Regions from separate parts of the Klebsiella sp. KE9456 genome, predicted to be linked through region 1. Evidence: predicted binding sites of a transcription regulator. Region 1 holds the regulator's gene; each other region holds the start of a gene.
The links. The regulator Fur, encoded in region 1, represses iron uptake genes when iron is present. The targets are predictions, from matches to a motif close to ATAATAATGAGAACNACTATCAA.

Region 1 (7,307 bases):
CGGAGATCCTGCCAGAACTCCTCTTCGGGATAGCTCTCGACCAGCACATCCTGCGGCGCATCGTGCATGCAGCGTAAGTTGCGGGTGTGTTGCGAATTTCCGCCGCGCCACTCCCGGGGGGCCGCTTCAAGCAGCAGCACGGAGGCTCCGCTCTCACGGGCGGTCAAGGCGGCACATAATGCGGCGTTGCCTCCGCCAATCACCAGGACATCAATCATCGTATACTCCATTACTATTTAACTGATTGTTAAATTTGTAATTAAAATGTATACGTATAAGTTGTGTGGGCGCTATGAGGCTCTGCTAAAGAGTTCTTTAGTTAGCGTAAAGTGTTGCTCCAGGCCAACCGCCTGTATCTACCAGGTGACGCATGACCTTCGTCAGCACGACGCGGGCGGCGAGGCCCGCAGGGGTAAGCTCATCATCAGAAAGGCTGACCAAAAAGTTGGGGCGACTCAGTATCGGATTGTGGATGCCGATCACTCTGAGCGCCTCTTTATCAAGATGAGAAATTGCGGCGCCTGGCTGTAGCGTGGCGCCGAGCCCACTACGAACGGCGTGCATCAACAAGGTCAGGCCGTCAATTTCTGCTGTAATTTCAACCTGAAACGCATTTTCCTGACAAATTGCTTCCAGTCTGCCACGCAGACCATGACCGGGACTGGGCATAATCAGGGGAATACTGGTCAACTCTGCTGGGGTGATGATCTCATCAGAAATTTCAGCCAGCAGAGCGTGTGCGCCAATCAGAAACAGTCGCTCTTCAAGAATCGGCCTGGCGCTCCAGCGCAGCATTTTCTCTTTCTGGAACACCACGGCTAAATCAATCTGCCGGGTATTGATCATCCGTTCCAGATTACCGGAAAGGCTTTCCACCAGATGCAGACGCACATCCGCATAGTTTTCCCGCATCGCATGGATAAAAGGTATGCCGAGGACAGAGGCGGTGCTGGGGGCCATGCCGACGCTGACGTGTCCTGAGAGACGCGCTTCCCGCGCGGCGAGAATAGCATCGTCAGCATGACGCAGCGCCAGCTGAGCCTGGGAATAAAAGGCCAGTCCGGCACTGGTGGGCGTTACGCCGCGAGAAGTGCGTTGCAACAGGCGAATGGCAAGTTCGTTTTCCAGCCGCGTCATCTGCTGGCTGAGTGCCGAGACGCCGATATTAAGATCGAGCGCCGCACTGCCCATACTCCCGGTTTCCACAATACGGACAAAGTAGCGTAGCTGGCGAAGCTCCATTTCGATTCTCCGGAAGAGGTCAGACAGAACTTACATGAGATTAGCACAGGGATGGCGGGGAGCGCGTGGGCGAGTTCAACAGATAAAAAAGCCAGCCTGATGCGGCTGGCTTTTCAGTGCGACATATTACTTGGTGTCGTGAGCGTGCTCATCTTCGCGGCAATCGCCTTCCGCACAGTGGCCGTACAGGTACAGGCTGTGGTTAGTCAGACGAATACCGTGTTTGGCGGCAATTTCACGCTGGCGCGCTTCAATGGAATCATCACTAAATTCGATCACTTTGCCGCAATCGAGGCAAATCAGGTGATCGTGGTGATGTTGCTGCGTCAGTTCAAAAACGGATTTACCGCCTTCGAAATTATGGCGGGTAACGATGCCAGCATCGTCAAACTGGTTCAGTACGCGATAAACGGTTGCCAGACCAATTTCTTCCCCCATATCAATCAGGCGTTTATATAAGTCTTCCGCGCTGACATGATGGTTATCCGGTTCCTGCAGGACTTCCAGGATTTTTAATCTCGGAAGGGTCACTTTCAGGCCAGCTTTCTTTAATGCGGTATTGTTGTCAGTCATGCGGAATCTGTCCTGTTGCTAAACGATCTACTTCCATGAGCGGAAGTAATACAGAGAATAACCCGATGTAATGCGTATCATTATAGAACTGCCATGGCGAAATGAAAACCGCAAGCATCGGGCCTTGTATACTGTCAAAAACGAGGCATTCGCTGCAAAAGCACTTTACGTGACCTCGTTAAATCAGAGGACATTGTACAGATATGTGATTAAAAGTTAAAAACTTGTAGCTATATCTTTGATTGCTTTTGTCTATTAATGCAAAAAAATCTGTCGATTATGTTGTTTATCCCCTCACTAATTCAAGTTGCAGGACAAAACGGTTAACCGTTTTGAACAGCGCTTGCGCTGGCCTCGCAGGGCAAGGCCCGGGGATGAGCGAGTATTGTCAACGCAGATGCAACAGACCGTATGACGGGTACAGACTCAGGCATTCTTGATTTCTTCAAGATGCAGTTCTTCAGAAATCTGTTTTACCCATTTGTCGACACGTTCATTAGTCAGTTCCGGCTGACGGTCTTCGTCGATAGCCAGGCCGACGAAGTGGTCATCATCGACCAGGCCTTTAGACGCTTCAAAATGGTAGCCAGCTGTCGGCCAGTGACCCACGATAGTCGCGCCGCGAGGCTCAATGATATCGCGGATAGTCCCCAGCGCGTCACAAAAATATTCTGCGTAGTCTTCCTGATCGCCGCAGCCAAAGAGCGCGACCAGCTTGCCATTGAAATCTATCTCTTCCAGCGTAGGGAAAAAATCATCCCAGTCGCATTGGGCTTCACCGTAATACCAGGTCGGGATGCCGAGCAGCAGAATGTCGTGGCCTTCCAGATCTTCTTTGCTGCTTTTGGCAATGTCGTGGACTTCAGCAACATCTTTACCAAGCTGCTTTTGAATCATTTTTGCAATATTTTCGGTGTTGCCGGTGTCGCTGCCAAAAAAGATGCCGATGATAGCCATGAGTAAAATAACCTCTTGAAACTTAATGATGTGGTAATGGCTTAATGCCTGCAGATAAGGGCAATCATAGCAGAACTGAGAAGGGCGCGGAAACAGCAATCGCGCCCAACTGCACACTCTGCTACATGAAAGGTTATTTTTTGAAGGTTTCAGGCGTTATCGTGGCTGCGCATGGCCGCCAGTTGGTTCATCAGTATCTCTTCTATCAGATCGCTGCGGGTCATACGACGGGCTTCGGCCAGCTCATTCAGCTCATCGACGATATCGGCATTCAGTTTTAACTCAACGCGCTTCAATCCGCGAACTTTATCGCGTTTAAGCTGATTGCGTTTATTGATGCGCAGTTGTTCATCGCGTGAAAGCGGATTGGTTTTCGGTCTACCCGGCCGACGCTCAGTTGCGAACAAATCTAATGTCGTACGGTCCGTTTGTTCTTTTGCCATGATTCAGAGTGACTTCGGGGGAAACAAGCTGTCGGGTATAGCCGACGCAGATAGCGCGCCATCATACATCAGGCAATGCGATGCGCCAACGACCGCAGACATTCTGCCGCGCGGTCGGGCAGATTTTAGCCAGTTATGCGCCGAGGGTGAGCAAATATCGGCGAATTGCCCGTATCACGGCCTCCGGCTTTTCGGCATGCACCCAATGCCCGGCACCGGCAATGACGTGCGCCCGGGCCTGGGGAAATTGCGCCAGCAGGGCATCGCGGTAAGCATCGGTCACGTAAGGGGAGTTGCCACCGGGGATAAACAGCGCCGGGTGAGGCCAGGCCGGGATAGTTTGCCAGCCGACGATATTGTCATACTGCTCCCACAGAGCCGGTACGTTAAAACGCCACTGGCTATCGACAAAAGACTTCAGCAGAAACTGAATCACCCCTTCTTCGTGAAGGTGCTCGCGCATAATCACTGCTGCCTGTTGGCGAGTACTCGCGCCGGCATCGGTTACGGCATTGATGGCGGCGAAGATTTCATCATGACGGCGGACGTGATAATTCACGGGGGCGATATCAATGATCACCAGACCTGCAATGCGTTCAGGAGCCAGCGCGCTTAGCGCCATGACCGCCTTGCCGCCCATAGAATGGCCAATAAAGACCGCTTTTTCTATCTGACATTCATTGAGGGTATCCAGCAGATCCTGCGCCATCGCGGCATAGGTCATTTCCGGCGCGCGCGGCGAAAGGCCGTGGTTTCGCATATCAACCTGCAAAATATCGTGATCGGCGACCAGATCGCGGGCGAGGATCCCAAGGTTATCCAGGCTGCCAAAAAGGCCGTGGACCAGGACGACAGGGGGATGATTATGCGGATTCTGTGCAGATTGTATTCGGCTATTTAATTTCATGGCAAAGTTCTTTTTTTCGCTCCGTCGGGTTAGGGTATTATGTTGGACATTCTGCCATTCGGCTGCAAGAACCGGAAGATTTCCGAGTTTTGCCGCCATCCTGGTTTGACGCTATCCGCGGTTGGGATTTGCCCCTATAATCCCGACAACTTGTATTCAGAAAAAGATATCGCACTGGATTAAGATGAAAACAATCGAAGTTGATGATGAACTCTATAGCTATATTGCCAGCCACACCAAGCATATTGGCGAGAGCGCATCCGACATTTTACGGCGCATGTTGAAGTTTTCCGCCGTTCCTCAGTCCGCTGCACCGGTAGCGAAAGCTACTCCGGCTCCCGCGCCAGCGCCTGTCGTTGAAGTGAAACCCGTTAATCCTCTGAAAGATAAAGTCCGCGCGATGCGCGAACTGCTGTTGTCTGATGAGTACGCTGAACAAAAGCGTGCGGTAAACCGTTTCATGCTGATTCTGACCACCCTCTATTCTTTAGACAGCAAAGGGTTTGCGGAGGCCACCGAGTCTTTGCACGGGCGTACCCGCGTCTATTTTGCGGAAGATGAGAAGACGCTACAGAAAAACGGTAATCAGACGAAACCTAAGCAGGTTCCGGGTACGCCATGGTGGGTGATTACAAATACCAATACCGGTCGCAAATGCAGCATGATCGAACATATCATGCAATCAATGCAGTTCCCCGCGGAATTGATCGAAAAGGTTTGCGGTACGATCTAGTTGTTTAACTTTTGCACCAGAAGGATCAGGCAATGGCAATCGATAAGCGCGCAGGTCAACCTGCGCAACAGAGTGATTTGATTAACGTCGCCCAACTGACTGCCCAGTACTATGTGCTGAAGCCGGATGTAGGCAACGCGGAACATGCAGTGAAGTTTGGTACCTCCGGTCACCGCGGCAGCGCGGCGCGCCACAACTTCAACGAGCAGCATATTCTGGCGATTGCGCAGGCAATTGCCGAAGACCGCGCGAAGAACGGGATCACCGGCCCATGCTACGTCGGGAAGGACACCCACGCATTATCCGAACCGGCTTTCATTTCCGTACTAGAAGTGCTGGCGGCAAACGGTGTTGATGTCATCGTGCAGGAAAACAACGGTTTTACTCCGACACCAGCGATTTCGAATGCGATTCTGGTGCATAATGAAAACGGCGGGCCACAGGCTGACGGGATTGTCATTACTCCCTCTCATAACCCGCCGGAAGACGGCGGTATCAAATACAATCCGCCAAATGGCGGCCCGGCAGATACCAACGTCACTAAAGTGGTAGAAAACCGGGCCAACGAACTGCTTGCTGCAGGTTTGCAGGGCGTGAAGCGCATTTCCCTGGATGCCGCACTGGCCTCCGGACATGTGAAAGAGCAGGATCTGGTGCAGCCGTTTATCGAAGGGCTGGCGGATATCGTCGATATGGCGGCGATTCAGAAAGCGGGCCTGACGCTGGGCGTTGATCCGCTGGGCGGTTCCGGTATCGAATACTGGAAGCGTATTGCTAAGCACTACAACCTGAACCTGACTATCGTTAACGATCACGTTGATCAGACGTTCCGCTTTATGCATCTCGACAAAGACGGCGCAATCCGTATGGACTGTTCCTCCGAGTGCGCGATGGCGGGTCTGCTGGCGCTGCGTGATAAGTTCGATCTGGCGTTCGCCAACGACCCGGACTATGACCGCCACGGCATCGTGACTCCGGCTGGGCTGATGAACCCGAACCACTATCTGGCGGTCGCGATCAACTATCTGTTCCGGCACCGCCCGCAGTGGGGCAAAGAGGTGGCGGTCGGTAAAACGCTGGTCTCTTCCGCGATGATCGACCGCGTAGTGAACGATTTGGGGCGTAAACTGGTGGAAGTGCCGGTCGGCTTTAAATGGTTCGTCGACGGTCTGTTCGACGGCAGCTTCGGCTTCGGCGGCGAAGAGAGCGCCGGGGCTTCTTTCCTGCGTTTCGACGGCACGCCGTGGTCTACCGATAAAGACGGCATCATCATGTGCCTGCTGGCGGCGGAAATCACGGCCGTCACCGGGAAAAACCCGCAGGAGCACTACAACGAGCTGGCGGCCCGCTTTGGCGCGCCGAGCTATAACCGTTTGCAGGCAAGCGCGACCTCCGCGCAGAAAGCGGCGCTGTCTAAGCTCTCTCCGGAAATGGTCAGCGCCAGCACGCTGGCGGGCGATCCGATCACCGCGCGCCTGACGGCGGCGCCGGGTAACGGCGCGTCGATTGGCGGCCTGAAGGTGATGACCGACAACGGCTGGTTTGCCGCGCGACCTTCTGGTACGGAAGACGCGTATAAGATCTATTGCGAAAGCTTCCTCGGTGAGGAACACCGCAAGCAGATCGAAAAAGAAGCGGTTGAGATTGTCAGCGAAGTGCTGAAAAACGCGTAAGTGCGGTTTGTGTGCCGGGCGGTAGTGCGGCCCGGCCTACAACAACGATCGTGGGCCCGGTAAGCGTTAGTTATCGCTACCGGGCTTTTTTTTAACCGTGTTTGTTTTTCAGCTCAAAGCGCGGCGATACCAGTCCATACAGCGTCCAGCCGAGGAAGGTCACGATGGAGCCGTACAGCATCGCTTCTTCACCGGAGGAATACAGCGCGTAGAAGCTGTACAGCGCGCCGATGAATGCCACGAAGTTCGCCGTTTTGGCTTTTGACGACGGAACATTTGCCACTTTCTGAATGATCACCAGCGCGGCCATCGACAGAATGTACGGGATAATGTTTGTTACCACCGCCAGGTTAACCAGCACGTTGAACTGGCTGTTCAGCGATGGGCTGATGGTCATCAGCGATAATCCGCTCTGGATAATCACAATGGTCAACATCCCCTGAACCGGCGCATCCACTTTCGTTACGCGAGAGAAGATTTTCGGGAAATAACCTTCATCCGCCGAGGATTTGAAGACCTGGGCGATGGTGAACTGCCAGCCCAGCAGCGAACCGCAGCAGGACATCACCATCAACGCCATGATCACTTTACCGACTTCCGGGGTAAACATCTGTGCGAACGCCAGACCGAACGGCGCGGTGGAGTTGGCCAGATCCATGTTCGGTACGATCCCGGCAATCACGTTGGTGGAGATGATGTAAATCACCGCCGCGCCCAGCGTACCGCCTAATACCGCAATCGGTACGTTACGCTCCGGGTTTTCCACCACTTCGGCGTTG
Region 2 (7,307 bases), on a different contig from region 1:
GCGCTTGCGGACTGCGCCGTTCGCTCTGAGCTTCAAACAGATGATGCCACTGTTGCAGCGCGTTACTGCTGTTCGGTAAGCCAGCCATAACCCTGCTCCTCCAGTTGTTTGACCAGAGTAAAATCGCCGGATTTCACAATCCGCCCCTGGTACAGCACGTGGACATAATCCGGCTTGATATAGTCAAGAATGCGCTGATAGTGGGTGACGATAATAAACGCGCGTTTGCCATCGCGCAGGGAGTTAACGCCCTCAGAGACAATCTTCAGCGCGTCGATATCCAGCCCGGAGTCTGACTCATCCAGAATACACAATTCAGGCTCAAGCACCGCCATCTGCAGGATATCGTTACGTTTTTTCTCGCCGCCGGAGAAGCCAACGTTGACCGAGCGGGTCAGCAGATCCTCCGGCATTTTCAACAGTTTAATTTTCTCTTCCATCAGATCCTGGAAGTCAAAACGGTCAAGCTGCTCCTGCCCGCGGTAGCTGCGCACGGCGTTGAGCGCGGTTTGCAGGAAAAACTGATTGCTGACGCCGGGAATTTCCACCGGATACTGGAAAGCCATAAAGATACCTTCGCCCGCACGATCTTCAGGGGCCAGTTCCAGCAGATCCTTACCATTAAACGCAATGCTACCGCCGGTGACTTCATAGTCTTCACGTCCGGCGAGCGTCGCGGACAGCGTACTTTTCCCGGAACCGTTCGGCCCCATAATGGCATGCACTTCGCCGGGGCGAACCTCCAGGTTGAGTCCACGCAGGATCGCTTTCTCTTCGACGGCAACCTGCAGGTTTTTAATACTTAACATGTCTATTCCTTAATTCGAATGTCTGATTCATCTGGCGTAATCGTTGCAGCCAGTTTGGGTGCGGACAGCGCGGAGAAACCGGAACGTACACAAAGTACTTGAGGATTTCGAGCACTGCCCAGGCCCAAAATGGCAAGTTAAGATAGCCAGATGGACCAGACTTTTAACCGACGCTGTGTTCAAGACTAATCGCCAGCAATTTTTGCGCTTCCACGGCAAATTCCAGCGGCAGTTCGGAGAAAACGTCCTTACAGAATCCGTTGACGATCATTGAAATCGCATCATCTTCACTGATCCCTCGCTGCAGGCAGTAAAACAGCTGGTCTTCGCCGATGCGCGACGTGGTGGCTTCATGCTCCAGTTGTGCGCTGTTATTGCGACATTCCACGTACGGGAAGGTATGTGCCCCACAGTCCGGGCCAATCAACATGGAGTCGCATTGGGTGAAGTTACGGGCGTTGGTTGCCGTCGGCATGATTTTCACCAGCCCGCGATAGCTGTTCTGGCTGTGACCGGCCGAAATTCCCTTCGAGATAATCGTCGACCGGGTGTTTTTGCCGATATGGATCATCTTGGTGCCGGTATCCGCCTGCTGGTGGCCGCTGGTCAGCGCCACCGAGAAGAATTCGCCGATTGAATTATCGCCACGCAGAATACAGCTCGGATATTTCCAGGTGATCGCCGAGCCGGTTTCCGACTGAGTCCAGGACATTTTGCTGTTTTCGCCTTCACACAGGGCACGCTTGGTGACGAAGTTAAGGATGCCGCCGGTATTGTTGTCGCCGGGGAACCAGTTCTGCACCGTGGAGTATTTCACCTCGGCGTCTTTATGAATAATGACTTCGACCACCGCCGCGTGTAGCTGGTAGCTGTCGCGTACCGGTGCCGAGCAGCCCTCGATGTAGCTGACGTAGCTGCCTTCATCGGCGACCAGGATCGTGCGCTCGAACTGACCCGTCTTTTCGGCGTTGATACGAAAGTAGGTCGACAACTCCATCGGACAGCGCACGCCTTTTGGCACATAGATGAAGGTGCCATCGGACGCTACGGCCGCGTTAAGGGCGGCAAAGAAGTTATCGTTGCCGGGCACCACGGTGCCAAGATATTTTTTTACCAGCTCGGGATGATCGTGGATTGCTTCGCCGAATGAGCAGAAAATAATCCCCTGCTCCGCCAGTTTTTGGCGATAGGTGGTCGCCACAGAGACCGAGTCAAAAATGGCGTCAACGGCCACTTCCCGCCCCTCACGTACCGGCACGCCGAGCTGGTTAAATGCCGCCTCCACTTCACTGGTCAGGAACGCGCTGGCGCCGGTTTGCTGCACGGCGCCCGGTTCAGAGGCGCAGGTGTCGTCGCAGTTGCCACAGGAAGGCGCGGAGTAATAGCTGTAATCCTGATAGTTCAGCGTGTCATAGTGCGCTTTTAACCAGTGCGGCTCTTCCATCGCCTGCCAGGCCTTAAACGCATTAAGACGAAACGCCAGCATCCATTCCGGTTCATTGCGGCGTGCAGAAATCGCCCGAACCACCTCTTCATTTATGCCTTTCGCCAGCTCGTCGGTCTGTAGCTGCGTGAAAAAGCCTTCTTTATAGTTGAGTGGCCCGCCGCCCCAGGTTTTGACATCGTCAGTTGCTTCAGTATTACGAGACATAGTTACTCCGCCTGAACGCCAAAACTCTCACCGCAGCCGCATTCGTGCTGCGCTTTCGGGTTATGATATTTAAAGATGTGATTTAAGCCCTCGCGGACATAATCAATTTCGGTGCCATCGATAAACGGCATCGCCTGCAGCGGCGCCCAGAGCTTCGCGCCGTCTCGCTCAAACAACAGGTCATCTTTCGCCGGTTCGGCGATTAATTCGAGAACATAGCCAAAACCGGCGCAGCCGCTGGTTTTAACGCTCAGACGCAACCCTCGCATATCTGGCTGTTTGCGGATCAGATCGCAAATATGGGCCGCCGCCGACGGTGTCATCGTCAGGCCGCGCCAGCTAAAATCATCGGGGTTAAACGTTCCTGCATGTAAATCCATCGCTCTACCTCATAGGTTGACGCCCTCAGGGCATCTCATTATGGTAGTGATAATGATTATCACTTCAACCCATTCAAAGAAGGGGTATTCCCCCCACAGGTCTCATTTTTGTCCTTTTTATAAGCATAGACCCTGTTCTTCGCCTTTTCAGTCCACATGCTTTTATTTTAATTTACTGAAAAATAAATAGTTATTTACCAGGTAACGAAGAGATATCAGGCAATGACAAAGATGCATCGAAAATACCGATTTATAAAATAGGCAGCAGAAAAGACGGGTTTTCATCCACTTATCGGGTATTCAATAGACACTGGCGGGAAATCAAAGACATTCCAGACGCTTTTAATGGTCAAGGTGAGTAAGGTAGCAACAGCCCATGGGTTGGCTGTAATCGTGATGCGTTATCTCCGGGGCTGGTCAATGCCAGCTAGTATCTTACCCCTGCACGCTGCTCCGGCGCGTTTTGCTGCATGAGTTATGTCATCAAAAAGCGATTTCCCCATCGGTACGACGGGGAAGACGTTGTTCTCATCACGCGACTGATGAGATACAGGTGATATTGATGAACCGCTCCGCCGCTCGCAGCGCCTGCGCATTAACGCTCCCCCGGAAACGGTATTCCTCGTTCAGCGCGCTTTATACTGCTCTCGTCCCCACTGCAGTGCTGTATTAAGCAAGGTTTCCAGCACGCGCTGCATCTGCCCGGCTTTCTCAGTTATATAGGCAAAGCTCTCTTCATCCATATAGCAGCATTGCGCCATTTCCAGTTGCACCGCATGAATATGGTTATCAGGATCGCCGTAATGGCGGGTGATATACCCTCCTTTAAAGCGGCCATTGAGAACCCTGCTGTAGTGCGGGAAACGGTCACAGCTTGCCAGCAGTGCGTCGCTGAGCGGCAGAGCGCAGCTGAGTCCATCAGCGGTGCCGAAGTTCAGATCCGGCAGACGTCCCTCAAACAGACGCGGTACGACCGATTTGATCGAATGCGCGTCCCAGAGTAGCGCATAGCCGAATTTCTCCCGCAGCCGCGCCAGTTCATCCGCGAGCGCCTGATGATAGGGCCGCCAGACATTCTCCAGAATCGCGGCCTTCGTCGCTTCATCCGGCTCATCGCCAGGATGAAAAAGCGCTTCGCCGTCAAAAAAGATGTCCGTAAACAGGCCCGTTGTCGCCGTACTGTAAAGCGGTTTGTCATCCGCCGGGCGATTAAGATCCACAACATAGCGGGAATAGCGCGCGCACAGGGTGCTGGCCCCCATGTCAGCGATGGTCTGATAGAGCAAGGGAATATGCCAGTCAGTATCCTCCAGACGCTGCGCTCGGGGGGTGAGGCCGCGCGAGACTTCGGGAGTTAATAACGTTCCCGCATGGGGCATACTGACCAGTAACGGCAGATTTCCCTGCCGTAAATCAAACGCCTTAATCACGATATACCTCCTTACCTTGATAAATGACCTGTTTTGTCAGCGTGCCCCCCAGCCAGTAACTCAGTTCCGACGGATGGGCGATATCCCATACCACAAAACTGGCCTCTTTTCCGGCTTCCAGAGATCCGCACTTCCGCTCCAGCCCCAGCGCCTTCGCGCCATTTATCGTGACGCCGGCCAGCGCCTCTTCCGGCGTCATACGGAACAGCGTACAGGCCATATTCATCATCAGACGCAGAGACAATACTGGCGAGGTTCCGGGATTTAAATCACTGGCAAGGGCCACAGGAACCTGATACTGGCGCAGTAATGCTACCGGCGGTAACTGTTTCTCTCGCAGGAAGTAATAGGCGCCAGGCAACAGCACAGCAACCGTACCCTGACGGGCCATCACCGCAATATCTTCCTCACATAAATACTCCAGATGATCCGCCGACAGCGCCTGGTAACGCGCAGCCAGCGCCGCGCCATGCTGCAGTGATAGCTGTTCGGCATGGAGCTTCACCGGCAGGCCCAACTGACGGGAGGCCTGAAATACCCGCTCCACCTGGGATGGCGAAAATGCCAGGTGTTCGCAGAATGCGTCCACCGCATCCACCAGCCCTTCCTGATGCAGCTCCGGCAGCAGTTGCTCGCAGATATAGTCAATCCAGGCATCCGCACGCCCCTGATATTCTACGGGCACCGCATGGGCCGCCAGGCAGGTGCTGCGCAGGGTTAGCGGCAGAGCATCGCCTAACTGGCGAATAACCCGCAGCATTTTGCGTTCGTTAGCCAGATCCAGACCATAGCCTGATTTGATCTCAAGGGTCGTTACGCCATCCTGACACAGCGCTTTAAGACGCGGCAGTGCGCTGTCAAACAGTTGCTTTTCACTGGCTTGCCGTGTGGCATTCACCGTACTGGCGATCCCCCCGCCAGCGGCGGCGATCTCCGCATAGCTTGCGCCGGTGAGGCGCATTTCGAATTCCCGCGCCCGATTACCGCCGAAGACCGCATGACTGTGACAATCGACCATGCCCGGCGTCACCACCCGCCCCTGTAAATCAATCCGCTGCGCGACGGGAACATCAGGCCGATCTTCCCGATTGCCAACCCAGAAAATCTCCGCGTCATGCGTCAGCATCGCGCCATCGTCAAGCAACTGATAATGACCGCCAGCCATGGTGGCAATACGGCAATGGTGCCAAAGAGTATACATAACGTTCTCCTTAACGGCTGATGGCGGTGTCGGCCGCCGCCGGGGCGGACTGAACTTTGCGCAGGATGTAGTAGAGCGTCGCGGGCAGCGCCAGCCCGACTATCCACGAGATATCAATACCGCCCAGCATTTTCACAAACGGGCCGGAATAGAACCCGCTATCAATAAATGGTGTCTGTACCGCCACGCCAAAAAGATAAACCCCAATTCCCGTCGCGTTCCACGCCTGGTACTTCCCGTTCGCATCATTCAGCGCCTCCAGATCTATTGTCTGGTGGTTAAAGAAATAGTAATCAACCAGGTTAACCGCGCTCCACGGCGTAAAGAAGGTCAGCAGGAATAACAGGAAAGATTTAAACGCCGGCAGGAAAGCGTGCTGCCCCACAATCGCGACACCGGTCGCCAGGGCGATAATGACTGCCAGCACCAGCAGACGCGCCCGCTGGCTCACATGCGATCGCTGCTTCCCGCAGCTGTAAACCGTCGCCAGACACATCAGGCTACCGTAGGCATTCAGGGTATTAATGGTCAATTTGCCAAACGCGATACTCAGATACAGCAGCGTGGCAATCACGCCGACACCCCCCAGGCCAACAATATAGTCCACTTTATGGCCGACCAGCTTTCCCTGAGAGAGCGCGGCAGCCAGCACCCCGACGGTCATGGCGATTTGCGCGCCAATCACTGACCCACTTCCGACAGCGCAAAATACTTTTCCGGGCGAAGTGCTTCGCGGCAGATAGCGAGAATAATCGGCGACATAGGGACCAAAAGTGATCTGCCAGGAGGCAGCAAGACCCGTGGCGGTCAAAAACGTGCTCCAGCTAAAAGGTCGGATACTCAGCAGGTCGCCAATTGCCGAAGAGGTGCTGATTTTACACAGCAAATAGATAAACGCGATAATTCCCACCAGACTCGCCAGCTTACCTAACAGGTGGATCAAGCGATAGCCGATATAAGCGATAACCAGCGTAGCGGCGGCAAAAAGCAGAATACCGCCGGTTTCCGACGTATGGAACACCGCCGAGATCGCCTGACCGGACAGCACGGCACCGGTGGCGATAAAACCCAGGTACATCAGGCAAACCAGCAGAATTGGCAGACAGGCGCCGTAGACCCCAAACTGCACCCGGCTGCTGATCATCTGCGGTATCCCCAGTTGCGGCCCCTGCGCGGCATGTAATGCCATTACAATCCCGCCGGCAACCTGACCCAGCAGCAGACCCGCCAGCGACCAGAAAACATCCCCGCCGAATACGATGGTTAATGCACCGGTGACCATTGCGGTGATTTGCAGGTTAGCCCCCAGCCACAGGGTGAACTGGCTGAAAATACTGCCGTGGCGTTCACTATCGGGGATGGGTTCAATAGAACGTGTTTCGATGTATGTTGTGTTGTTATTATTCATGGCTGCGCTCCGGTCAGCGCGAAGACGGCGGCATAGCCCGCCGCCTTCGCCGGGGAAATTAATCCGTAATCATTGGCAGGTTGAGCCCTTGTTCTCGGGCACATTCAATCGCGATGTCGTAACCCGCATCCGCGTGGCGCATTACGCCAGTGGCCGGATCATTGCTGAGAACCCGAACGATACGTTCTGCCGCTTCATCGCTGCCGTCACAGACGATGACCACGCCGGAGTGCTGAGAGAACCCCATCCCCACGCCGCCGCCGTGGTGCAGCGAAACCCAGGTCGCGCCGCTGGCGGTGTTCAACAGCGCGTTAAGCAGAGGCCAGTCTGATACGGCGTCAGAACCATCTTTCATCGCTTCAGTTTCGCGGTTAGGGCTGGCAACGGAGCCAGAGTCAAGGTGATCGCGCCCGATAACGATCGGTGCG
Region 3 (7,307 bases), on a different contig from region 1:
TCAGTTCCGGGAATTCGTTCAGCAATTGCTTCTCGATCCCCTCTTTCAGGGTGACATCCACCATCGAGCAGCCGTTGCAGCCGCCGCCGAATTGCAGAATCGCCAGCCCGTCCTCGGTGATTTCCATCAGCGATACGCGCCCGCCGTGACCGGCTAGCTGCGGGTTAATCTGCGACTGTAACAGGTACTCGACACGCTCCATCAGCGGCGCATCGTCAGACACTTTGCGCATTTTGGCGTTTGGCGCTTTCAGCGTCAGCTGCGAGCCAAGCTGGTCGGTAACAAAATCAATTTCAGCGTCTTCAAGGTACGGCGCGCTAAGTTCATCGACATAAGCGGTCAGTTGCTCAAACTTCAGCGCAGTATCGCTGTCTTCCACCGCATCCGGCGGGCAATAGGAAACACCGCACTCGGCGTTTGGGGTACCGGGATTGATCACAAATACGCGAATTTGCGTCCCTTCTTCCTGATTTGCCAGCAGTTTGGCAAAGTGCGCTTGTGCAGCATCGGAAATACGGATCATAGCGTTGGCCTAATAGTTGACTATTTTACTGGGTTATAATACGCCCATCTGCAGGGGTCTACAAGGTACGGCATATACACCATACCTGAACCGTCGCGGCGCCGTTTCGCAAAAGCAGGCGGGATATCTCAGCGACGGTACTTCCGGTTGTGACGACATCATCCACAATGGCGATATGGTGACCCTGCACCGACAATTCAAGCTGAAAGGCGTTTTTCAGGTTCTGTTTACGCAATCTGGCGCTGAGCTGATGTTGATTGGCAGTACGACGCTGGCGTGTTAGCGCATCGCTACGCCAGGCGCAGCCTGTCCAGCGCGCCAGCGGACGGCACAGCAGATCGCTTTGATTAAACCCCCGCCGCCACTGGCGCCGTTGCCAGAGCGGGACGCTAATAATCCGGTCCGGACGAGGGAGAACCCGACTGTGATAGATTCGCAACAGGAGCAAACGCGCCAGCGCCGGCGCCAGTTCAGGCCGATGATGAAATTTCAACTGGTGAATCAGGCGGCTCAGTGGCGGACAATAGTCATTGACGGTCACCAGCCGCTGCCATGGCGGCGGTTTTTGCAGGCATCGTCCACAGGGCAACGCGCTTGCCTGAGCCGGCAGACCACACTGCGGGCAGAGCGGCACAGAAACCCGCAGCGCTGACGTGCAGCGTGAGCAGATTCCCCAGCGGGCGATGGCCAGCGGCATTTGACATAGCCAGCATAAGCTGTGTGCTGTTAGCATATTTCCCCTCATATTGTGGAAAGAGAACAGTAACTGATGAAAGAGATCTGGTGGCAAACCGCTGGTGAAGGAAACTGTCATCTTGTGCTGCTGCACGGATGGGGGCTGAATGCCCAGGTGTGGGATTGCATCGCGCCGCAACTGGCCTCGCATTTTACACTGCACCTCGTCGACCTTCCGGGCTATGGCCGCAGCGGCGGTTTTGGCACCCTGTCGCTGGAGGAGATGGCGCAGCGGGTGCTGGCCAACGCGCCAGAGAAAGCGATTTGGCTCGGCTGGAGCCTGGGCGGGCTGGTTGCAAGCCAGATTGCATTAACTTATCCGGAACGCGTACAGGCGCTGGTGACCGTCGCTTCTTCTCCCTGTTTTAGCGCTTACGCGAGCTGGCCAGGAATTAAACCCGACGTGTTGAGCGGTTTCCAGCAGCAGCTCAGCGAAGATTTTCAGCGTACCGTGGAACGTTTTCTGGCGCTGCAAACCCTGGGCACCGAGAGCGCCCGTCAGGACGCCAGGGCATTGAAAAGTGCCGTGCTGTCGTTGCCGATGCCATCGCCGGAGGTATTAAACGGCGGGCTGGAGATCCTCAAAACCGCCGATTTACGCCAGCCGTTGACGACGCTCACCATGCCGTTTTTGCGCATGTATGGTCGTCTGGATGGTCTGGTCCCGCGTAAAATCATCCCGCTTCTCGACGCCATGTGGCCGGGAAGTGCGTCGATCATCTTCGATAAAGCCGCTCATGCGCCGTTTATTTCCCATCCACAGGCGTTTTGTGCCCCACTGGTGGCGCTGAAGAATCAGTGGGAACATTGTGTTTAGCTGAATGGGATAAAAAGCTGGGCCGCAATACGTAGCCTGTTACGGTGATTGGCTCTTTTACATGTACATGGCTACCCGGAGGCGGCGAACTGCGCCTCCGGGTTACCGCACGGAGCGGTACCGTCGCCTGATCAGCGTAGCGACCACCACTCTCGCAGACAGGCCTTGCCTTCCGGGCAGTTTTTACAACTGCCGGAGAGGCAGCCCGTGGCATCTTCCGTCATTTTTACCGCTTTACCCATCGCTTCCAGGCGGCGCAGCATGGCATCAATTAACGGCTGTGGCGTGTGCAGGCGAACGCTCAGTTGCTCTGCCTCCATCCGCCCTTGCAGGGCCAGCATATTACGAACGTCAATTAACGACGCCATTATCGCTCCTTAGTGGCAATCGCCAGCCGGGCTATGGCAGCAGGAGGATGGGGTTTTTCGCGTCGCCAGCAGCGAAATCTCCACCCGGCTACGCGCTCTGCGCAACAGGCCAAAAACCACAATATTGAACACGATCACCGCCAGAATGCACGCCAGGCTATAGCGCGGATGCTGGCTGAAGCTGACGCTCTGGTAGTACAACGTGGCGATCGAATAGGCGACATTCAGCCCCCACAAAATGGAGAAGGACATCCAGCCACGGCTCGATTCGCGAGCAATCGCCCCCATCACCGAAATACAGGGAATATAGAGCAGAACGAAAATCAGGTAGCTGTATGCCGCCGCCGCGCTGCCGAATTTGCTGCTCATCACCCCCATCGCGCCGGTTTCCATTTCGCCATCGCCTTTGCTGGCTTCTATCGGGTTCGCCAGCACGCTCAGGCTGAACGTATCCTTCAGGCTCTGCCAGGTTTCATCCACTGCGGCCAGCAGCTCATCGCCAAGGTTAAACGCCTGCGGATCAAACTCCGCATTCTGGATATCTTCCGCGGTGTAGAGAGTATTCAGCGTCCCCACCACCACTTCCTTCGCCATCGCGCCGGTAAACAGGCCGACGGTCGCCTGCCAGTTATCGTCATGTACGCCAATCGGCTTAAACACGGGGGTGATGATACGGCTGACCGATGCCAGCGCCGAATCGTTAATGTTATCGACCACCTTCCCGCTTAACGAGAAGCTGTTCAGCGCGCTAAGGAAGATACTGACAACGACGATGACTTTACCCGCCCGTAGCACAAAGCCTTTCAGGCGCTGCCAGGTCTGAATAATCAGGCTTTTCACGTGTGGGACATGATACACCGGCAGTTCCATCACAAATGGTGAAGCTTCGCCGCGCATAATGGTGTGTTTCAACATTAAACCCGTGGCAATCGCCATCACGATCCCCAGTACATACAGCGAGAAGACCGCCAGCGCGCCATCCTGCCCAAAGAAGGCGGCAGCGAAAACGGCAAAAATCGCCAGCCGCGCGCCGCAGGACATAAACGGCGCCATCATAATGGTCATCAGGCGCTCACGCGGCGCATCAAGCGTACGCGCGCCCATCACCGACGGTACGTTACAGCCAAAACCAACAATTAGCGGCACAAAGGATTTTCCCGGTAGCCCCAGCGCCTGCATCAGACGGTCCATTACAAACGCCGCCCGTGCCATATAGCCGGAATCTTCAAGGAAAGAGAGAAACAGGTACATCATGCCGATCTGCGGCACCAGCGGCAGCACGGTGTTGATACCGCCGCCAATCCCCTGGGCAAGAAAGACCGTCAACCAGTCCGGGAAATGCAGCGTATAGCCAATCCACTGAATGCCGTGGATAAAGATGGCCACGGAACCGGCATCGAAGAACGGCTGTAACGCGCCGCCGATATTGATCGCCAGTAAAAACATCAGATACATGACAAACAGAAAAATCGGCAGCCCAAGAAAGCGGCTGAGGATAATTTTATCCATCGCCACAGTAAAACGACTGGGTTCGACGGTCAGAGTATTGCTGACCGCATCGCAAATCGCGGCAATACTTTGGTAACGGGCATCGGCAATATGCAGCGCCGGATCGTCCAGCGCGTCATTCAAATGCGCCAGAGCGACATCCAGTTTATGGGCGGCATCACCAGCATAGGCACGGCTATAAATGTCGCCTTCGAGCATCTGCAGACTCAGCCAACGGCGCTGACGCTGGGGAATATCCTGCGCCATAACCTGTGCCAGCTTATCTGCTTCATCCAGCAGCGGTTGCGGATAGTGCACCAGCTCAATGGACTGATTTTGCTGATGACGGTCGATAGCCATTTTTAAGGTGTCGAGACCTCGCCCACGCGTGGAAACCAGGGGAATAACCGGGCACCCAAGACGAGCGGCCAACGCATCGACATCGATACGGATGTTCTGCTTTTCCGCAATATCCAGCATATTCAGCGCAACCACGCAGGGAATACCGAGTTCCAGCAGTTGCAGGGTCAGATAGAGGTTTCGCTCCAGATTCGACGCATCGACCACGTTAATCAGCATGTCAGCATCGCCACTAAGAATATAGTGACAGGCAATTTGCTCATCCAGCGAGGTTTGTGAAGAGATGGTGGTGAGAGAATAGGTTCCGGGAAGATCAACCAGCGTGACCCGACTATCCGTCGTATTGAATCCCCCTTCTTTACGCTCAACGGTCACCCCCGACCAGTTGCCGACGCGCTGACGCGCGCCGGTAAGCTGGTTGAATAATGTTGTCTTACCGGAATTAGGATTACCAATTAAACCAATGGTTAATTTTTTCATATTCATGCTCTTAGTACCGGTCAGACATTATTGTGCAACCGCTTCCAGTTCAATTAATGCAAGATCCTTTTTACGTAATACCAGGTTAACGCGTCGGGTCTCAATATGAATAGGGTCACCAAGCGGCGCGACCCGCACCACACTAAAAGAAGAACCCGGCAACATCCCAAGAGAGAGTAATTTCTGCCGATAAGCCGGACTAATATCGCGGGAGAAACCAGTGATTTTCCACACACTATCAGGAGTGAATTGCATAGGACCTACTTATATATCGCTAACCGAAAGAGAGTACTCCGTATATGCGGAGGTGCCGCCCCAGGGGCATGTGCCCGTCATACTTCAAGCTGCATATGCGTTGGCTGCGGATGACCTGGCCTACGGCCTCACGCCTTCGGAGCCAGCGTAAGCGCTGTTCAAAACGGCTCGCCGGTTTGTCACGCAACTCGAATTATTTAGGGCATAGATAACAAGGAATCAGAATAATTACTGTAAATAATGATAATGAGAATAGTTTTTATCATCAATACATATAATACGATTGACGCTATTTTTAAACAGGAAATTGAGCTTTTGTTGATATTGAGCAAACTCTATTTTGTAACGGCCACCGGGTTAATCATTTTTCTTAATGACACAATGTTTAATTATGGTTTAGTTAGTTAACAAAATGAAAATGATAATTTTTCCTGAATCATCAGGCGCAACGCGTATTTATTAATAGATTATAAGAAAATATTAATAATTGTGTACGCAACAGGGTGAAGCGCTGAGGGAAATCGGCCCCTCAGCGAGAGAGGCCGGGAAGCGGTTAGCGTTTTTTACCCATTGCTGCGGCCAGCGCGTCCATCATCGCGCTATTGCCCGCAGGTTGCGCGTCGCGACCGCGGGGCTTCGCCGCTTTCGCTGCCGGACGATTACCCTGAGAGCGCTCGTTATTGCCGCCGCCGCGGCGGGCACTGGTTTCGCCCGGCTGTTCGTCCAGACGCATGGTCAGGGCGATGCGCTTACGCGCCAGGTCGACTTCCATGACTTTGACCTTCACAATATCGCCCGCTTTGACCACCGTGTGCGGGTCCTCAACGAACTTATTCGACAAGGAAGAGATGTGTACCAGACCATCCTGGTGGACGCCGATATCGACAAACGCGCCGAAGTTGGTAACGTTGGTGACCGCGCCTTCAAGAATCATCCCCGGTAGCAGATCGTTCATCGTCTCCACGCCATCGGCGAATTGAGCGGTTTTAAACTCCGGACGCGGATCGCGCCCCGGTTTTTCCAGCTCTTTGATGATGTCGGACACCGTCGGCACGCCGAATTTGTCGTCAGTGAAATCCACCGCTTTCAGATTGCGCAGCTCGCTGCTGTTGCCCATCAGGTCTTTTAGCGCCTGTTGGGTCGCGGCAAGAATTCGCTCAACCACCGGATAGGCTTCCGGGTGAACGGTTGAGGCATCCAGCGGGTTATCGCCATGATTGATACGCAGGAAGCCCGCGCACTGCTCAAACGCTTTCGGCCCCAGGCGGCTCACTTTCAGCAACTGCTGGCGATTCTGGAACTGACCGTTTTCATCACGCCAGGCGACGATATTCTGCGCCATCATGCGCGTTAAGCCCGCCACGCGGGTGAGCAGCGGCACGGACGCGGTGTTCAGATCGACGCCGACGGCGTTTACGCAGTCTTCCACAACGGCATCCAGTTTACGGGCAAGCTGGGTCTGGCTGACGTCGTGCTGATACTGGCCAACGCCGATGGATTTCGGATCGATTTTCACCAGTTCCGCCAGCGGATCCTGCAGACGACGAGCGATAGAAACCGCGCCGCGCAGCGAAACGTCCAGATCCGGGAACTCCAGCGCCGCCAGTTCGGAAGCGGAATACACTGATGCTCCGGCTTCGCTGACGATCACTTTCTGCGCCGTCACTTTCGGGAACTGTTTCTGCACGTCAAGGAAGAAACGCTCGGTTTCACGCGACGCCGTGCCGTTACCAATCGCCACCAGCTCAACGTTGTGTTTTTCGCACAGCGCGGCAACCGCCACCGCCGCTTTAGCCGCCTGTCCGGTATGCGGATAAATAGTATCGGTGGCGACCAGTTTGCCTGTACCGTCAACAACGGCGACTTTCACCCCGGTGCGCAGGCCCGGATCGAGGCCCATAGTCGCGCGCAGGCCAGCCGGTGCCGCCATCAGCAGGTCATGGAGGTTGCGGGCAAAGACGTTAATGGCTTCATCTTCCGCACGCTCACGCACGGAGCCCATCAGTTCGGTTTCCAGATGCATCAGCACTTTGATGCGCCATGTCCAGCTCACCACGCCTTTGCGCCAGCTATCCGCCGGAGCGTTGTTCAGACGCAGACCGAGGTGATCCTGGATGATTTGCTCGCAGTGGCTCTCTTTCGGCGGCTCATCAAATTGCGGATCGGCATTCAGCGACAGTTGCAGCACGCCTTCGTTGCGGCCACGGAACATCGCCAGCGCGCGGTGCGACGGCACGGTGGCGATCGGTTCGTGATGATCGAAATAATCACGGAATTTCGC
Region 4 (7,307 bases), on a different contig from region 1:
GGCGGCGGTGTCAAATAAGCGATAACCGACTTCCAGCGCCTTATGAATGGCGGAGACGACTTCCTCGTTGTCTGCTTTCCACACGCCGAGCCCTAACTGCGGCATCAGGTTGCCGTCGTGTAGTTTTATAACGGTTGGATGTGTCATGCCTTCCTCCTGTTAATGAAACTCAGCGGAATAAATTCCGCTGAGGCGTAGCATTAAGTCTGGACGAAATAGCTAAAAACGGTAGCTAAACATCTCCTCTTTCCGTGCATTCAGGCAAAGAGGGGGCGATTTTAGCGGGCCGCTTCGTAAATCCGGCGGCTGACGTCCAGCGTAATATCCTGGTTTTCACCCAGGTGGGTCATGCCGTGCTCTTCCAGTTTAGCCAGTAGCGCCGGGATAGTGCTACCATCCAGACCGTAGGCGGAAAGGCGAGTCGGGACGCCCATTTGCTCGAAGAAGTTGCGCGTCGCCGCGATAGCCGCGTCGATCCGTTGCGCGTCAGAACCTTCGGTAATGTTCCAGACGCGGGCAGCGTATTGCAGCAGTTTGGCACGCTTCGCGTCGCGTTTTTCATGCCACAGGGCGGGCAGGACGATAGCCAGCGTCTGGCCGTGATCGAGCCCGTGCATTGCGGTCAGTTCATGTCCCAGCATATGCGTTGCCCAGTCCTGCGGCACACCGGCGCCGATCAGGCCGTTCAGCGCCTGGGTCGCGGCCCACATAATGTTGGCGCGCACGTTGTAGTTTTCCGGCTCTTTCAGCGCCTTCGGACCCTCTTCAATCAGCGTCAGCAGAATGCCTTCGGCGAAGCGGTCCTGGATTTTGCCGTCAACCGGATACGTGACGTACTGCTCAACGGTATGGACAAAGGCGTCAACCACGCCGTTGGCGACCTGGCGCGGCGGCAGGGTATAGGTGTATACCGGATCCAGAATAGCGAAGAGCGGTTGTACAAAGGGGGACATAAACGCGCGTTTGTCACCGGTGGTTTTGCGTGAGATTACCGCGCCTTTATTGGATTCGGAACCGGTCGCCGGGAGCGTCAGTACCGATCCCATGGGAATGGCGCGGGTAATTTTTCCACCGTAGGTTTCGAGGATTTCCCATGGATCGATGCTGGGGTCATAGTGCGCCGCGGCGGCAATGAATTTAGTCCCGTCGAGAACGGAACCGCCGCCGACCGCCAGTAAAAACGTGATCTTTTCCTCGCGCGCTATTTTTACTGCGTTCATCAGCGTTTCGTAGGATGGATTCGGCTCGATACCGCCAAATTCCAGGACGTCCATATCACTCAGTGCGCTCAGTACTTGATCAAGCACGCCGGTTTTTTTCACGCTACCGCCGCCATAGGTGACAAGCACGCGCGCATCCGCCGGGATTTGAGCGCGCAGATTGTCAATCGCGCCCTTACCGAACAAAATGCGGGTTGGGGTATGTAGGTCGAAATTATTCATGGCTGGTGCCCTCAAATAGAATGGAACTGCCAGCAGAGACGATATCTCTGCCAGATGACGGACATTGTGGTCCCCAGGGGCATTCGTCTCAATGCACATTCCTGCCGTTGTCTTGCCCATTTCTCCTTCAGGCTGGAGAAATACCGCGGAAATGCGCACAATGCGGAGGTCGAAAAACGTTCGGAGAAGCATGAAAAATGAATCGCGCCGAGATATGTCAACTATTAACAGAAAAAGTTAATAATCTGAAAGATAAAGAAGAAATACACAGTGGTGTGCTACCGGATATTCGCCTGTTGTACGGTACGCAGCCGGGAACGCGTACGCCGGTAATGTACCAGCCGGGGATCGTTTTTCTCTTTTCCGGGCATAAAATTGGTTATATTAACGAACGGACATTCCGGTATGACGCTAATGAATATCTGTTGCTCACGGTGCCGCTACCGTTCGAGTGCGAAACCTTTGCTACGCCGGAAGTCCCGTTGGCAGGGATTCGGCTCAATGTCGATATTCTGCAACTCCAGGAGTTGCTGATGGATATTGGGGAAGATGAGCAGTTTCAGCCACCGATCGCGTCGAGCGGGATCAACTCGGCGGTTCTCTCCGAAGAGATTTTGTGTGCGGCGGAGCGCCTGCTGGATGTCATGGAACGCCCGCTGGACGCGCGTATTCTTGGCAAACAGATTGTGCGTGAAATCCTTTATCACGTGCTGACCGGCCCCTGCGGCGGTGCGCTGCTGGCGCTGGTCAGCCGGCAGACTCACTTCAGCCTGATTAGCCGGGTGCTCAAGCGAATCGAAAGTCAGTACACTGAAAACCTGAGCGTCGACCAACTGGCGGCGGAAGCCAATATGAGCGTCTCGGCGTTCCATCATAACTTTAAGTCGGTCACCAGCACCTCTCCGCTGCAATATCTGAAAACCTACCGTTTGCATAAAGCGCGCATGCTGATGATCCACGATGGCATGAAGGCCAGCGCCGCGGCGATGCAGGTCGGTTATGAAAGCGCGTCGCAGTTTAGCCGCGAGTTTAAGCGTTACTTCGGCATGACGCCGGGAGAAGACGCGGCGCGGATCAGGACGATTCAGGGAATGTGATGAGCCACGCCGGGCGGCGAAGTGATGCCGTCCCGGTCACGTTTCAGGCGTTGCAGTATTTCTTTTTGAGCACCACGATAACCGTGCCGAGCAGCCCGGCAATCAGCAGCGCAATGGGCAGAATCATCAGGCAGGTCATGACCTGATCTTCATGGCGCTTAACGAAAGGAATCATGCTGAGCGCATAGCCCAGACCGGTGACCACACACACCCACAGCAGTGCGCTCAGCCAGTTAAAGAACTGAAAACGGCGGTTAGGTAACCCAGAAATCCCGGCCATCGTCGGCAACAACGTCCGAACGAATGCCAGGAAACGCCCGGCAAGCAGCGCCAGCAGGCCGTGCCTGTCAAACATGCAGGTTGCCCGCTGATGGTACTTATGCGGCAGATGGCCGAGCCAGCGCTTAACGGTGACGGTATTTCCCAGCCAGCGCCCCTGAGCGTAGCTCAGCCAGCAACCGAGGCTGGCCGCCGCGGTTAAAATAGCGACAGTAGGTACAAAGCCCATCACGCCTTTGGCTATCAGTGCGCCGGCCAGCAGTAGCAGACTATCGCCCGGCAGAAACGAGGCCGGTAGCAGGCCGTTTTCTAAAAACAGGGTTGCGAACATGACCAGATATACAACACCCACAACGTGGGGATTTGCCAATGCGGCAAAATCATGCTGCCACAGTGCGGCGACAATTTCTTGAATGACAACCATGGACTTTCCTAAGTGGTACCGTATTTTTTATTTAGTGTACTCCTGAAGAGGCCTGAGCACCTTGATCCCGGGCGCAACTAAAGCGGGCGCCTCTTTTAAAAACGTCCGCTATTGTTGCCACCCGATGCACTTTACACGATACGCGCAAAGCCCGCCGCTAAATCATCCCGTAGATCGGTAACATTTTCTAACCCGATATGTACGCGAATCAGCGTACCAGTGAAATCAACGTCAGCATCCGGGCGGATCGCGGCGATTTGTTCCGGCTGGTTGGCTAAAATCAGCGATTCAAAGCCGCCCCAGGAGTAGGCCATGCTGAATAAGCTGAAGTGGTCCAGATAGGCGGAGAGCTCGTCGTCAGTCAGTCTTTTATTGAGCACGAAAGAGAACAGTCCGCTGCTACCGGTAAAATCACGCTTCCAGAATTGATGGCCTTTGCTGCCAGGCAGAGCCGGGTGATTGACGCGCGCCACCTGCGGGTGCTGCGCCAGCCATTCGGCAATATACAGGCTGCTTTCATGGTGCTGACGCAGGCGAACGGCTAAGGTGCGCAGGCCGCGGCTGGTCATATAGGCGGTATCGGCATCAAGCATTTGCCCCATCAGATAGGCGTTTTCCCGCAACTGATCCCAACAGCGTTCATTGGCAACCGCGGTACCGACCATTCCGTCCGAATGGCCAATCAGGTATTTGGTACCCGCCTGAATAGAGATATCAACGCCGAAATCCAGCGCTTTAAACAGCACCCCCGCCGCCCAGGTGTTGTCGATCATGATAATCGCTTCGGGGGCGACACTGCGTACCGCCGCGACGATCGCCGGTACGTCATGCACTTCCATAGTGATCGAGCCGGGAGATTCCAGAAACACCACGCGGGTATTGGGCTGCACCAGACGGGCGATATCACCGCCGATCAGCGGGTCGAACCAACTGGTGGTTACGCCAAGCCTGGCGAGAATTTTGGTGCAAAAATCCTGGCTGGGCTCGTAGGCGGTGTTGGTCATCAATATATGGTCGCCCTGTTCGACAAAGGCCAGAATCGTATTGGCGACCGCCGCCGCGCCGCAGGGGAAGAGGGCACAGCCGGCGCCGCCTTCCAGTTCGCACATGGCTTCCTGCAGTGAAAAGTGGGTCAGGGTACCGCGGCGACCGTAAAACAGTTCGCCTTTGGCCCGATTGCGCGTGGCGTGCTTTTTCGCTTCGACGGTGTCGAAAACCAGCGATGACGCCCGCTGGATGACGCTATTTACTGAACCTTGAGTATATTTTTTGCTGCGTCCGGCGTGAACCAGCGTAGTATCAAGATGCTTATCAGTCATGTTCTGACAACCTATTTTTATACATCTGGACGTCTAAACTAACATGAATACCTGATTGTGTACCGGGCAATGGAGGATACAGGTAAAAATTTTACCAATCCCGGGGTCAGCAGCGTTTTACTATGTCAGCGCAAGGAAAAGAAATCTGATTTGCTGCACAGTGTAAATACTAATGAGAACCACTATCAATTCAATGTCGTTTTGATATTATTGTGCTCAGATTTTGTGATTTACGTCCTGGAGATAGAGTGTGGGTAATAATTTGATGCAGGCGGATCTCTCCGTTTGGGGTATGTACCACCATGCCGACATTGTTGTTAAGATAGTGATGATCGGCCTGATTCTGGCGTCGGTAGTGACATGGGCTATCTTTTTCGGCAAAGGTGCAGAGATCCTCGCCAGCAAGCGCCGCCTGAAGCGTGAACAGCAACAGGTTGCTGAAGCGCGCTCTCTCGACCAGGCCAGCGATATCGCTAACGCTTTCCCGGCCAAAAGCCTGACTTCGCAGCTGATCAATGAAGCGCAGAACGAGCTGGAGCTCTCCGCGGGTTCTGAAGATAACGAAGGCATTAAAGAACGTACCGGCTTCCGGCTGGAACGCCGCGTTGCGGCGGTGGGGCGTTATATGGGCCGTGGTAACGGTTATCTGGCGACTATCGGCTCGATTTCCCCGTTTGTCGGCCTGTTTGGTACCGTCTGGGGGATCATGAACAGCTTTATCGGTATCGCGCAGACCCAGACCACCAACCTGGCGGTTGTCGCTCCGGGGATTGCGGAAGCGCTGCTGGCAACGGCGATTGGCCTGTTTGCCGCGATTCCGGCGGTGGTTATCTATAACGTTTTTGCGCGTATGATTGCCAGCTATAAAGCCTCTCTTGGCGATGTCGCCGCCCAGGTGCTGCTGCTGCAAAGCCGCGATCTTGACCTGAGTGCCAGCGGCGTCAAACCGGTGCGTACCGCCCAGAAACTCCGCGTAGGTTGATGCTTTATGGCGATGCATTTTAACGAAAACCTTGATGATAACGGCGAAATGCATGACATCAACGTGACGCCGTTTATTGACGTTATGCTGGTGCTGTTGATCATCTTTATGGTGGCGGCGCCGCTGGCCACCGTTGACGTGAAAGTTAATCTCCCGGCCTCGTCAAGTCAGCCGCAACCGCGTCCTGAAAAGCCGATTTACCTGTCGGTGAAAGCCGATAAAACGATGTTCCTCGGTAACGATCCGATCACCGAAGAGAGCCTGGTAACGTCTCTGGATGCGCTGACAGAAGGGGATAAAGACACTACCGTGTTCTTCCGCGCGGATAAAACCGTGGACTACGAAACGATGATGAAAGTCATGGATATCCTGCATCAGGCCGGTTATCTGAAGATCGGTTTGGTGGGTGAAGAAACCGTAAAAGCGAAGTAGCGCCCCTTCAGTACGTCTCCCCAGGCTGGCCTTGTGCCAGCCTTTTTCGTTTTTCCCGGCCTGCTTCTGTGGGGAATCTGTTGCTATACCGTTGTTCTGTTGCGATATAATGCCGTCCGTTTTCATTCACTAACGGGATTTTATGGAACGCTTTCTGGAAAATGCTATCTACGCCTCGCGCTGGTTGTTAGCACCGGTCTATTTTGGCCTTTCGCTTGGGTTGATTGCACTGACAATCAAATTTTTTCAGGAGATCGTCCACATACTGCCGCATATTTTTAGCGTCAGTGAGTCGGATATGATTCTGACCCTGCTATCGTTGGTCGATATGACCCTGGTGGGCGGTTTGCTGGTCATGGTGATGTTTTCCGGTTATGAAAATTTTGTCTCACAGTTGGATATTAACGAAGGTAAAGAGAAGCTTAGCTGGCTGGGAAAAATGGATGCCACTTCGCTGAAAAATAAGGTTGCCGCTTCAATCGTGGCGATCTCCTCCATTCATCTGCTGCGGGTCTTTATGAATGCGCAAAATGTCCCGGATAATAAACTGATGTGGTACGTCATTATTCACCTGACCTTTGTGCTGTCGGCCTTTGTGATGGGTTATCTCGATCGTCTGAGCAAAGTGAAATACTGATCTTTGCTCTCCCGACGCCTTTCGGTCGTCGGGTTTTCTTCTGCCTTTTCCCTGGTTTCTGCTTCGCAACGCTGGCGCATGTCCGGGCTTCTGCTTTGCTTAAAGGGGAGCTTAATGACGGAGGAAACGCGATGACACGACTGACGGCCAACGATTTTCCGCAAGAGTTGCTGGCGTATTATGACTACTATGCCCACGGCAAAATCAGCAAACGCGAGTTTATTCAGCTAGCCGGGAAATACGCGGTAGGCGGGATGACCGCGCTGGCGCTGTTTAATCTGCTAAAGCCTAACTATGCTCTGGCGCAGCAGGTGGCGTTTACCGACCCGGATATCCGTCCGGAATATATTCACTATCCTTCTCCTGACGGTCACGGTGACGTGCGGGCATATCTGGTGACGCCGACGAAAATAACCGATAAAGCGCCTGCAGTGGTGGTGGTACATGAGAACCGCGGCCTCAATCCCTATATTGAAGATGTTGCCCGGCGGGTCGCGAAAGCGGGCTATATTGCGCTGGCGCCGGATGGACTGAGCTCCGTCGGCGGCTATCCGGGCAATGATGATGAAGGGCGAGCGCTACAGCAGAACGTCGATCCTGTGAAGCTGATGAATGATTTTTTTGCCGCAGTGGCATTTATGGCGAAGCATCCGCAGGCGACGGGAAAAGTCGGCATTACCGGCTTTTGCTACGGT

Region 2: sufA (Fe-S cluster assembly scaffold SufA) is a predicted target of Fur. The motif match lies at 2,881-2,903, and genes of this name have one in related genera.
Region 3: feoA (ferrous iron transporter A) is a predicted target of Fur. The motif match lies at 5,267-5,289, and genes of this name have one in related genera.
Region 4: exbB (tol-pal system-associated acyl-CoA thioesterase) is a predicted target of Fur. The motif match lies at 4,728-4,750, and genes of this name have one in related genera.

What each region holds. Positions count from the first base shown of each region.
Region 1 is NZ_JBDYQK010000005.1:164,183-171,489, reverse strand. It holds gene tcuA (FAD-dependent tricarballylate dehydrogenase TcuA) at 1-218, opposite strand, end outside; gene tcuR (tricarballylate utilization LysR family transcriptional regulator TcuR) at 316-1,242, opposite strand; gene fur (ferric iron uptake transcriptional regulator) at 1,369-1,815, opposite strand; gene fldA (flavodoxin FldA) at 2,242-2,772, opposite strand; gene ybfE (LexA regulated protein) at 2,922-3,215, opposite strand; gene ybfF (esterase) at 3,349-4,122, opposite strand; gene seqA (replication initiation negative regulator SeqA) at 4,307-4,855, shown strand; gene pgm (phosphoglucomutase (alpha-D-glucose-1,6-bisphosphate-dependent)) at 4,888-6,528, shown strand; gene potE (putrescine-ornithine antiporter) at 6,620-7,307, opposite strand, start outside.
Region 2 is NZ_JBDYQK010000018.1:30,737-38,043, reverse strand. It holds gene sufD (Fe-S cluster assembly protein SufD) at 1-88, opposite strand, end outside; gene sufC (Fe-S cluster assembly ATPase SufC) at 63-809, opposite strand; gene sufB (Fe-S cluster assembly protein SufB) at 973-2,460, opposite strand; gene sufA (Fe-S cluster assembly scaffold SufA) at 2,463-2,840, opposite strand; gene hutG (N-formylglutamate deformylase) at 3,467-4,270, opposite strand; gene hutI (imidazolonepropionase) at 4,263-5,471, opposite strand; gene ABK821_RS17930 (cytosine permease) at 5,482-6,879, opposite strand; gene hutU (urocanate hydratase) at 6,938-7,307, opposite strand, start outside.
Region 3 is NZ_JBDYQK010000013.1:43,485-50,791, reverse strand. It holds gene nfuA (Fe-S biogenesis protein NfuA) at 1-523, opposite strand, end outside; gene gntX (DNA utilization protein GntX) at 582-1,256, opposite strand; gene bioH (pimeloyl-ACP methyl ester esterase BioH) at 1,293-2,075, shown strand; gene feoC ([Fe-S]-dependent transcriptional repressor FeoC) at 2,207-2,443, opposite strand; gene feoB (Fe(2+) transporter permease subunit FeoB) at 2,453-4,771, opposite strand; gene feoA (ferrous iron transporter A) at 4,799-5,026, opposite strand; gene ABK821_RS14700 (Tex family protein) at 5,580-7,307, opposite strand, start outside.
Region 4 is NZ_JBDYQK010000007.1:83,957-91,263, reverse strand. It holds gene dkgA (2,5-didehydrogluconate reductase DkgA) at 1-147, opposite strand, end outside; gene yqhD (alcohol dehydrogenase) at 279-1,442, opposite strand; gene ABK821_RS08960 (AraC family transcriptional regulator) at 1,640-2,539, shown strand; gene yghB (DedA family general envelope maintenance protein YghB) at 2,583-3,242, opposite strand; gene metC (cystathionine beta-lyase) at 3,374-4,561, opposite strand; gene exbB (tol-pal system-associated acyl-CoA thioesterase) at 4,812-5,543, shown strand; gene exbD (TonB system transport protein ExbD) at 5,550-5,975, shown strand; gene ABK821_RS08935 (TIGR00645 family protein) at 6,118-6,612, shown strand; gene yghX (YghX family hydrolase) at 6,744-7,307, shown strand, end outside.